2 regions of the Streptomyces sp. NPDC053513 genome follow, and region 1 is predicted to be linked to the other one. Evidence: riboswitches for the same ligand, from Rfam matches in the RefSeq annotation. Region 1 holds a riboswitch; the other holds the start of a gene.
What was found. A riboswitch is a leader RNA that binds a small molecule or an ion and turns the genes downstream of it on or off. The one in region 1 is predicted to bind S-adenosylmethionine.

Region 1 (5,457 bases):
TGGATCGTGCTGATCTTCTGGTTCACGCTGCAGTGGCTGGCCGCGCGGGCGGCGGGCGCGGGGCCCGGCGTCGCCTATCTGGCCCATGTGGTGGGCTTCTCGGTCGGCTTCCTCTACGCCTGGGGGCGCTTCCGCGGTGGGGATAGAGTGAAAGCCCAAGCCGCGGCGACCGAGGGAGAAAGCCAGCCGTGATCACCGCGATCGTGCTCATCAAGACCAGCGTGGACCGCATCCCCGAGATCGCCGAGTCGATCGCCGCGCTCGACAGCGTCAGCGAGGTCTTCTCGGTCACCGGTACGTACGACCTGATCGCCATGGTCCGGGTGCCGCGCCACGACGACCTGGCGGACGTGATCCCCGGCCGCATCAGCAAGATCCCCGGCGTCGAGGCCACCGACACGCACGTCGCCTTCCGGACGTACTCCCAGCACGACCTGGAGGCGGCCTTCGCCATCGGCCTGGAGTCCTGACACCGCGCACCCGGCACGACGGAAGGGGGCCTCCCGATCGGGAGGCCCCCTTCACCCGTACGAGTGAGTGATCAGCCGCGGTCGGGGACGCAGCGGCCGTCCTCGGTGCGGTACTTCCACTGCGCGCCGTCCCGGACGAGCTCCTTCACCGCGCCGACGAACCGCTCCACGTGCTCGTCCGGCGTGCCGGCGCCGAAGCTCACCCGGATGGCGTTCAGGGACCGCTCCCCCGGGGCCGCCTCGGGCGCGCCGCACTCGCCCGGGTCCTGCGGGTCGCTGCCGAGCAGGGTGCGGACCAGCGGGTGGGCGCAGAAGAGGCCGTCGCGGACGCCGATGCCGTACTCGGCGGAGAGCGCGGCGGCGAAGTGGGAGCTGTTCCAGCCCTCCACGACGAAGGAGATGACGCCCACGCGGGGCGCGTCGTCGCCGAAGAGCGAGAGCACGCGCACCTCGGGCACCTCGGCCAGGCCCTCGCGGACCTTCGCGATCAGGTGCTGCTCGCGGGCGACGAGGGAGTCGAAGCCGGCCTCGGTGAGCGCCTTGCAGGCGGAGGCGATCGAGTAGACGCCGATGACGTTCGGCGAACCGGCTTCATGTCGGGCCGAGGTGGTGTGCCACTCCACGTCCACACCACCGTCGGCCCGACGGGCTACCTTGCGGGACGCTCCACCGCCCGCGAGGTAGGGCTCGGAATCCTGCAGCCAGTCGGCACGGCCGGCGAGGACGCCGGAGCCGAAGGGCGCGTACAGCTTGTGCCCGGAGAAGGCGACCCAGTCCACGTCCGACTCCCGTACGGAGACCGGGTGGTGGGGGGCGAGCTGGGCGGCGTCGAGCACGATCCGGGCGCCGTGCGCATGCGCGGCGGCGGCCAGTTCCCGCACCGGCCACAGCTCGCCGGTGACGTTGGAGGCGCCGGTGACGCAGACCAGGGCCGGGCCGTGGGGGTCGCGGTCGGCGAGGGCGCGCTCCAGGGTCCCGACGGCCTCGGCGGGGGTGCGCGGCGCGTTGAGGTAGGTGACGCGGGCGTCCCGCCACGGCAGCAGCGAGGCGTGGTGCTCGGTCTCGAAGACGAAGACCTGGCAGTCCGCCGGGAGGACCTGGGCGAGCAGGTTGAGGGAGTCGGTGGTGGAGCGGGTGAAGACGACCTGGTCGCCGGGGCGGCAGTCGAGGAACTCGGCGACGGTGGCGCGGCTGTTCTCGAAGAGGTCGGTGGAGAGCTGGGAGAGGTAACCGGCGCCGCGGTGGACGCTGCCGTAGTAGGGGGCGTACGCGGCGACGTCGTCCCAGACCCGCTGGAGGGCCGGCGCGCTGGCCGCGTAGTCGAGTGCCGCGTAGGTCACCTCGCCGCCGGTGACGAGCGGGACGGTCACGTCCCGGCCGAGGACCGGCAGCGGGGCGGCGCAGCAGGGGTCGGCGGACTCGGAGTCGGCGGTGACGGCGGCGGCGTTCGGGTATGCGGACATGGCGGTATCTCCCGGCGGGCGGTGCGGAATGGCTTCGGTGGATCCCGTACGCGGCCGGATGCGGCGGGGGGTACGGGTGAGGCCTCGGAGGACGCGGGGGTACGCGGAAGGGACCCTGTTCCGAGGGTGAAGAAGGGGCGGACTCGCCCTATCGCATTCGCTTGCTCACGGAAAAAGCTCCTCGACTGACCAGGACCCCTGGTGTTCGAGGGATCCGCGCTTGCCGTAGACCTCGCTGCCTACGGCCTGGTCATCACCCGGGGCACCCCGCCACGGAAGGAGGGTTGCCGGACAGCAAGCCGGGGCCAAAACGCTGTCACTCGTGACCTGTTCCCGAACTTATGCCAGACGATCACGACGCCGCAACCCCGTCCCGGCATCCGGGACGGGGCCGCAATGCGCCGTTCACACGCGCTCAGGCGTTGCTGGCGGCGATCCACCGCTCCAGGGACCGAAGGGCCGCGCCGGAGTCGATCGACTCGGCCGCCTTGGCGATGCCCGCGCCCAGCCGCTCCGCCAGGGTGCCCGTGCCGGGCTCCAGGGCGGTGAGCGCCGCCGCCGCGTTGAGCAGCACCGCGTCCCGTACCGGCCCGGTCTCCCCCGCGAGCAGCCGGCGGGCCACGTCGGCGTTGTACGAGGCGTCGGCGCCGCGCAGGGCCTCCAGGGGGACGAGCTCGATGCCGACGTCCCGCGGGTCGAAGCGCTCCTCGGTGACGCCGCCGTCCCGGACCACCCAGACCCGGGAGGTGGCGGTGGTGGTCAGCTCGTCCAGGCCGTCGTCGCCGCGGAAGACCAGGGCGGAGTTGCCGCGCTCGGCGAGGACGCCGGCGACGATCGGCGCCATGCGCGGGTCGGCGACCCCGACGGCCTGGGCCTTCACCTTGGCCGGGTTGGTCAGCGGACCCAGGACGTTGAAGGTGGTCCGGATGCCCAGCTGGCCGCGGGCCGCGGCGACGTGCCGCAGCGAGGGGTGGAACTTCACGGCGAAGCAGATGGTGATGCCGGCTTCCTCGGCGACCTCGGCGACCCGTTGCGGGGTGAGGTTCAGGTTGATGCCGAGCTTCTCCAGGACGTCGGAGGAGCCGGAGGCGGAGGAGGCGGCGCGGTTGCCGTGCTTGACGACCTTCGTGCCGGTGCCGGCGACGACGATCGAGGCCATCGTGGAGATGTTGACGGTCTTGGCTCCGTCGCCGCCGGTGCCGACGATGTCGACGGCGGGGCCGGGCACCTCGATCGTATTGGCGTGCGCGTACATGGTGCGGACGAGGCCGGTGATCTCCTGGACGGTCTCGCCCTTGGCCCGCAGCGCCACCATGAACCCGGCGATCTGCGCGTCGGTCGCCTCGCCGCTCATGATCAGGTCCATCGCCCAGGCGGTGTCGTCGGCGGAGAGGTCCTTGCCGTCGAGCAGACCGTTCAGCAGGACGGGCCAGGAGCGGCCCGCCGACGTGGGTCCTCCAGCGGGGGTCGCAGCGCTCATGGCAGCTCCTGTTGGTCACGTGACGGATACGGTCCCACCCTATCGACCCCCGGGGACGGCAAAGAGCCCCGTCCATCGAATGGACGGGGCTCCTGCCGTGGCGACCTTCAGGTCAGGTGTTCAGGCGATCAGTGGTGGCCGTGGCCGCTCTGGATCTCCTTGTACTCCTCGACCGTGGGCTTGGCGATCTGGCTGTCCTCGCCGTAGTAGCCCTTGTTGAGCTTGACCCGGAGCTTCTCCATGCGGCCGATCTTCCGCTCCACGCCGTTCTCGTCGACGGCCGGCGGAAGCTCCGCGGCCGCGTACTGCTCGTGCGCCGTGAGGCGGTGCAGCTCGCCCTGGCTGAGCGGCTCGTGGACCTCGACGAACTCACCGTGCGGCAGGCGCTTGATGATGCCCGACTCGCGGCCGTGCAGCACCTTGTCCTTGTCGCGGCGCTGGAGGCCGAGGCAGATCCGCTTGGTGGCGACGAACGCGATGACCGGGCCGAGGAAGAAGAAGATCCGGACGAACCAGGTGATCGAGTTCAGCGACAGGTGGAAGTGGGTCGCCCAGAGGTCGTTTCCACCACCCACGAGCATGATCATGTACGCGGTGATCCAGGCGACGCCGAAGGCGGTGCGCGTCGGAGCGTTGCGCGGGCGCTGCGCGATGTGGTGCTCGCGCTTGTCGCCGGTGATCCAGGACTCGATGAACGGGTAGACCGCGATGGCCGCGAGGACCAGCGGGAAGATCGCCAGCGGGATCATCACGCCGAGGACCAGCGTGTGGCCCCACAGGTTGATCTCCCAGCCCGGCATGACACGGATCAGACCCTCGGCGAAGCCCATGTACCAGTCGGGCTGGGCGCCGGTGGACACCTGGTCCGGGCGGTACGGGCCGATGGCCCAGATCGGGTTGATCGAGGCGATCGCCGCGATGACCGCGATGACGCCGAAGACCAGGAAGAAGAAGCCTCCGGCCTTCGCCATGTACACGGGCAGCAGCGGCATGCCGACGACGTTGTTGTTCGTCCGGCCGGGGCCGGCGAACTGCGTGTGCTTGTGGACGAACACCAGGATGAGGTGGGCGACCACGAGGCCCAGCATGATGCCGGGGAGCAGCAGCACGTGCGCCGAGTAGAACCGGGCGACGAAGTCGCCGCCGGGGAACTCGCCGCCGAACAGGAACATCGACAGGTACGTGCCGAGGACCGGCACGGACAGGATCGCGCCCTGCATGAAGCGGACACCGGTGCCGGAGAGCAGGTCGTCCGGGAGCGAGTAACCGGTGAAGCCGGTGAACATGCCCAGGAAGAACAGCAGGAAGCCGAACAGCCAGTTGATCTCACGCGGCTTGCGGAACGCGCCGGTGAAGAACACGCGCATCATGTGCACGAACATGCCGGCGAGGAAGATCAGCGCCGCCCAGTGGTGGATCTGCCGGATCAGCAGACCACCGCGCACCTCGAAGGAGATGTGCATGGTCGAGTTGAACGCCTCGGACATCAGCTGTCCCTGGAGCGGGACGTACGGTCCGACGTACTCCACCTCGTTCATCGACGGGTGGAAGAACATCGTCAGGTAGACGCCCGTCAGGATGATGATGAGGAAGCTGTAGAGGCAGACCTCGCCCAGCATGAAGGACCAGTGGTCCGGGAAGATCTTCCGCATGTTGGCCTTGGCCAGCGTGTAGATCCCCAGGCGACCGTCGGCCCAGTCCGCGACCCGCTCGCCGGCGGGCGCCTTCTTCTGCGTGTTGGTCACGGTGCTCATCCGCGCTCCCAGAATGCCGGACCGACGGGCTCGTCGAAGTCGCCGAGCGCCTCGAGGAAGCCCTTGTCGTTCACGCCGATCCGCAGCTGCGGGAGGGGGTGACCGGCCGGGCCGAAGATGACGCGGGCGCCGTCGGAGAGGTCGAAGGTGGACTGGTGGCACGGGCAGAGCACGTGGTGCGTCTGCTGCTCGTACAGGGAGATCGGGCAGCCGACGTGGGTGCAGATCTTCGAGAACGCGACGATGCCCTGGTGCGACCACTCGAGCTCGCGCTTGTCCTTGATGTCCTC
Region 2 (5,457 bases), on a different contig from region 1:
ATGCCGAGGAGTGCCACGTGCATCATCGCGAACCGCACCGGCATGATGTCGAGCCCGACGATGACCACACCGATCACCGGCAGCCCGACGGCCGCCAGGAGCAGGGCGACGCCAGCCCGCCGGACCGGTACGAGCTGGAGCACGGTGCCGAGGTCGGCCGCCGCGAGCGTGCTCACCGGACCTCCCTGAGTCGCCCGGCAGCCATCTCCAGGACCCGGTCGCACTGCTCGGCGAGCGCCCGGTCATGGGTCACCACGACGAGCGTCACCGGCAGCGCGGTCAGCACGTCGGCTGCCTCCTCCTGCCCGGCGAAGTCGAGGGCGGCGGTCGGTTCGTCTGCCAGGAGCACCTGCGCGCCCGCCGCGACGCAGCCGAGGGCACGCGCCAGGTACATGCGCTGCAACTGCCCACCGGACAGCGTGTCCACGGGCCGCCCGACCAGCGCTCCGACTCCCAGCCGCTCGGCTGCCCCGGCCGCATCGGTCGGCGCGCCGCTGCTCGCCAGGAGCTCGTCCCCACGCAGCGGGAACCGGCCGGCGGCCGGCTTCTGCGGGATCCACGCACAGGACCGGCGCCGCCACGCCCACTCGGCCGCCGTACGGGCGGGCCGCCCGCCGACCTCGATGGTGCCGCTGACCTGCCGGTGCAGCCCGAGGACCGCACGCAGCAGCGTCGTCTTCCCGGATCCGTTCGTCCCCGTCAGCGCCACCCGCTCACCGGCGGCGATCTCCAGATCGACCTCGGCGACCGCCTCGGTACGGCCGTGCCGGCACGCGACCCCCCGCATCTGTATGTCCAGTCCGCCCATCCCGTGCCCTTCAGCGCCACCGTGCTCGTGCGGTGGAGGAGTCGGACGGAAGGGGTGCCGGGTTCCCGGAAACAGGCGGGAACCGTGGACCGCCGCCGCCCGACCCCTCTCATACCGCCACTCCAGGAACAGGAGCACCACATGAACCGCAGGGCATTACTCCGCGCCACCACCGCCCTCGGCGCCACGGGCGCGCTGGCTGCCACGGCGGCCTCGCCCGCGTCCGGGGCCACCCCCGACCCGAGCCGCCCCCTCCGCGTCCACGTCGCGATGTTCGACGGCGTCGAGGAGCTCGACTTCGCCGCTCCGTACGAGGTCCTCTCCGGCGCCGGGTTCTTCACCCCGCGCCCGATCGAGGTCCGGTACGTCTCCGCCACCGGCGCCCGCGCCGTGACCGCCGCCTACGGCACGGCCGTCCGGGGCATCCGTCCCTGGGCCCCCGAGGAGGCGGACCTGCTCGTCGTCCCGGGCGGCGGCTACGCACGCCGCGACAGCCCCGGGGTCTGGGCCGAGATCGATCGCGGCACCCTGCCCCGCGCGCTCGCGGCCGCCGTCCGGCCCGGGCTCACGGTCAGCGCCCTGTGCACCGGCGTCATGCTCCTCTCGGCCGCCGGACTCACCGAGGGCCGCCCGTGCACCACCCACCACAAGGCCAAACCCGACCTCGCACGGCAGGGCGGCCTGGTGAAGAACGCCCGCGTCGTCGACGACGGTGACCTCGTCACCGCCGGCGGCATCACCTCCGGCCTCGACCTCGCGCTCTGGCTGGTCCGCCGCGAACTGGGCGCGGACACGGCGACGAACCTGGAGGAGATGCTGGAGTACGAGGCCCGGGGCACCGTCTGGAGTGCACGCCCTGCCCGCTGAGGCAGGTCCGCCCGCTGAGGCAGGCCCGGCCGCGATCCGGTCGGTCGTGAGGCCGACCGGGGAGGGGGACCGCCGGGCAGAGGGACCGTCGGGCGGGGCGATTCCACCGATGAGTTCTCCGTCCCCGGCCGGTCCACCCCGTGACACGACCGTTCTCGACAGGAGTGCCATGTCCACCATCCAGCCCGTGATCCTCACCGCCGACCCGGACGCCCTGCTCGGCTTCTACACGAAACTGTTCGGCGCCGAGGAGACCTCCCGGGTGCCGGAGGAAGGCCCGGTCTTCTACCTCGGCCTGCGCATCGGCGACACCGACCTCGGCCTGGTGGCCCAGGAGGCCCCGGGGAACCGGGAGGCGCCGCGGATCCTGCTCAGCATCGACGTCGACGACGTCGACGAGACGCTCGGCCGGGTGGCGGCGCTGGGAGGCTCCGTCCGCGGCGGTGCCAACGACATGCCGTGGGGGCAGCGCGTCGCCCACGTCCAGGACCCCGACGGCAACCCGGTGAACCTCACCCAGTCGATCCCGGTCCGGTGACGCCGCAGCTCACCGCTCGTCACGGTCAGGCGTGGCGCATCGCGTCGGTGAGGCGGTCGGCCGCGTCGACGGCGGCCTTCGCGAGCCGGGCGCCGGGATGACGGGTGAGGCGCTGGATCGGGCCGGTCACCGTGATGGCGGCCACGACACGATGGGCCGGGTCGCGCACCGGCGCCGAGACGGAGGCCATCCCGGGTTCGCGCTCCCCGATCGACTGGGCCCAGCCCCGGCGCCGTACGCCGCTGAGGGCCGTGGCCGTGAAACGGGCCCCCTGCAGACCGTGGTGGTAGCGCTCGGGGTCCTCCCAGGCGAGCAGGACCTGGGCGGCGGAGCCCACCTTCATGGGGAGCGCGGAGCCGACGGGCACGATGTCGCGCAGGCCGGAGGCCCGTTCGGCGGCGGCGACGCAGACGCGCACCTCACCCTGGCGGCGGTAGAGCTGCGTGCTCTCGCCGGTGGCGTCCCGGAGCGAGGTGAGGACCGGGCCGGCCGCGACCAGCAGGCAGTCCTCGCCCGCGACAGCCGAGAGTTCGGAGAGGCGGGGGCCGAGGACGAAGCGTCCCTGCAGGTCCCTGCCGACCATGCGGTGGCGTTCGAGCGCGGTGGCGAGCCGGTGGGCCGTGGGCCGCGCCAGGCCGGTGGCGGCGACCAGCTCGGCCAGAGTGGCCGGGCCCGACGCCAGCGCGCCGAGGATCACCGCGGCCTTGTCGAGGACACCCACGCCACTGGAAATGTCGGATACGTTCACGAAAAGGGGTACTCCAGTCTCGTCCGCGCGTCCTGACGCGCGGAGACCTCGCCCGGGGGAGGGCAGGGGTGGTCAGCGGGAAAGGGCCGAAGCGGTCGGCCGATACGCCGCGGTGGCCACGAGACGGGTACGGGAGAAGCCCGGAGTGGACAGAGCCTGGGCGGAAGGCAGCACAGAGAGCACCGTGTCTCCTCATCTTTTCCCGCGCCACGTTGGCGCGGGCCGGAGTTGGCACTGATCCCGACGGCGCGGCGCGAACATGGAGCGCCGAGTCGACGGGGAGTTGCCGGGGCTTCGTAGGGCCGGTCCCTCCACCCCTCTGGATGATTCGCGAGGAACCATACAAGACTCCCGGGCCGACCCGCCAACGGCATTCCGGCCACGCGGCGGCCGGAGCGTGCCCTTCGCGGGATCCCCCCCGCCGCCGCTGCGAAGGCGGCGGCGACAACGACGGCGACGGCGGTGGTGACGGTGACGGTCAGGCGAGCAGGTTCACGGCGCTCTGGAACAGGCCCGGGAACCGGGCGGCCGTCGGCATGATCAGAGGAGCCAGCGGTGGCTGGTTCCGGACCCAGAGCAGGGACCTCGTCAGGAGGCGGTAGCTGCGGGACAAGCGGCACCAAGCGGGCTCGTACGCCTGCGGGTTGCCCTCGCGAAGGCAGCGTACGAGGGCGTCCGCCGCCGTCAGCGCGAGGGTGAGGCCCTCGCCGGTCAGCGCGTCGACGTACCCGGCGGCGTCGCCGACGAACAGCACGCGGCCGGCCACCCGGGAACGGGCCTGCTGGCGGAGCGGCCCGGCACCCCTGACAGATGTCCTGTCGGCGGTGCGCAGACGGGCGAGCAGGCGGGGGAAACGGCTCAGCTGGTCGTCGAAGGGCAGTTGGCGCGAGGTGAGGAGGGCGACGCCGACCTGCCGCGGCCCGAGCGGGGTGACGTACGCCTCGCAGTCGGCGGACCAGTGCACCTCGACCAGGTCGGTCCACGGCTCGACGGCGTAGTGGCGCCGCAGTCCGTACCGGGGCGCGTGCCGCCGGCCGGCGGCCGGCCGTACGGTCAGGCCGAGCGCGCGCCGGGTGGGTGAGTGCAGTCCGTCGGCCGCCACCAGATACCGGGCGTTGATCCCGTCGGCGGTCACGTGCGCCCCGGACTGGGTCACCCGGCGGACGCGGTGGGGGACGACCGGAACGCCGAGCCGGGCGGCCCGGGCTGCGAGTGCCTCGTGCAGCACGGTCCGGCGCACGCCGAGACCGGGCCCGGTGCGGAACCGGGCTTCGGCGCTCCGGTCGCCGGCGGCGTCGACGTAGCGGATGCCCCGAAGAAGCGGCCCGGGCACCTCCACGTCGAGGGCCCTCAGGGCGTGCACCGCCGAGGGCATCAGCCCCTCCCCGCAGGCCTTGTCGATCGGCGCCGGCCGCGGCTCGGCGACCACGACGTCGAAGCCCCGCCGCGCTCCGTGGATCGCGGTGGCCAGGCCCGCCGGGCCGCCGCCGACGACGAGGAGGTCGATCACGACGCGGCCCCGGGGGAGGAGAGGACGTGCGACGGCGCCAAGGCGGTGTTCTCGCAGCGGATGCGGACGGTGAGCAGGGCCGCGTTCAGGAGCGAGAAGCCCAGGGCGGTCAGCCAGGCGGTGTGCACCAGGGGCAGGGCCGCGCCCTCGACGACGACCGCGACGTAGTTGGGGTGCCGGAGGCGGCGGTAGGGACCGGCGGTGACGAGCGGGAGGCCGGGGACGATCAGCACCCGGGTGTGCCAGCGGGGCCCGAGCGTGCCGACGCACCACCACCGTAGGGCTTGGGCGGCCAGCGCGAGGGCCAGCGCGGGCCAGCCGAGCAGCGGCAGGAAGGGTCGGTCGGCGGCCCAGGGCTCGACGAGGCAGCCGAGGAGGAGCGCCGCGTGCAGGACGACCATGACCGGGTAGTGCCCGGCGCCGTACTCGCGGGCACCCCGGGCCCGGCTCCAGGCGCCGTTGCGTCGCGCCACGGCGAGTTCCACGAAGCGCTCGGCGACGACCAGCAGGACCAACAGGGTGTACAGCGGCAGGGTCACGGCGGTCTCACCAGGCCAGGAGGACGAGTTCGGACGAGAAGCCGGGCCCGAAGGCGAGCATCAGGCCGATCGTCCCGGGCGGCGGCCGGTCGGCCTGGATGTCCTTCAGGATCTGCAGCACCGACGCGGAGGACAGGTTGCCGTGGGCGGCCAGGGAGCGACGGCTCGCCGCGAGGGCCGGGGCCGGCAGGCCGAGCCCTTCGGCGAGCGCGTCCAGGATCTTCGGGCCGCCGGGGTGGCAGATCCACGCCCCCACGTCCGCGGGCTTGAGGTCGTGCGCGGCGAGGAAGGACTCCACCTCCTCGGTCACGTGCAGCCTGACGAGTCCGGGGAGTTCCGGCCCGAGGACCATGCGGAAGCCCCAGTCGCCGACGGCCCACCCCAACAGGTGCTCGGTCCCGGGGTACAGGCGGCTGCGGGCCGCCACGACGCTCGGCACGGAGGACC

Region 2: linked by a shared signal. The riboswitch ahead of ACIGW4_RS15615 (IclR family transcriptional regulator) and the one ahead of ACIGW4_RS30505 (aminotransferase class V-fold PLP-dependent enzyme) in region 1 are both predicted to bind S-adenosylmethionine.

What each region holds. Positions count from the first base shown of each region.
Region 1 covers NZ_JBITXP010000024.1:86,592-92,048, forward strand. Annotated here, with positions in the region: gene ACIGW4_RS30495 (rhomboid family intramembrane serine protease) at 1-192, shown strand, start outside; gene ACIGW4_RS30500 (Lrp/AsnC family transcriptional regulator) at 189-470, shown strand; gene ACIGW4_RS30505 (aminotransferase class V-fold PLP-dependent enzyme) at 542-1,933, opposite strand; SAM riboswitch class IV at 2,145-2,261, opposite strand; gene trpD (anthranilate phosphoribosyltransferase) at 2,349-3,413, opposite strand; gene ACIGW4_RS30515 (cytochrome bc complex cytochrome b subunit) at 3,542-5,167, opposite strand; gene ACIGW4_RS30520 (ubiquinol-cytochrome c reductase iron-sulfur subunit) at 5,164-5,457, opposite strand, start outside.
Region 2 covers NZ_JBITXP010000008.1:9,751-15,207, reverse strand. Annotated here, with positions in the region: gene ACIGW4_RS15635 (metal ABC transporter permease) at 1-176, opposite strand, end outside; gene ACIGW4_RS15630 (metal ABC transporter ATP-binding protein) at 173-808, opposite strand; gene ACIGW4_RS15625 (DJ-1/PfpI family protein) at 950-1,675, shown strand; gene ACIGW4_RS15620 (VOC family protein) at 1,845-2,213, shown strand; gene ACIGW4_RS15615 (IclR family transcriptional regulator) at 2,239-2,961, opposite strand; SAM riboswitch class I at 3,151-3,291, opposite strand; gene ACIGW4_RS15610 (NAD(P)/FAD-dependent oxidoreductase) at 3,440-4,471, opposite strand; gene ACIGW4_RS15605 (isoprenylcysteine carboxyl methyltransferase family protein) at 4,468-5,004, opposite strand; gene ACIGW4_RS15600 (type III polyketide synthase) at 5,018-5,457, opposite strand, start outside.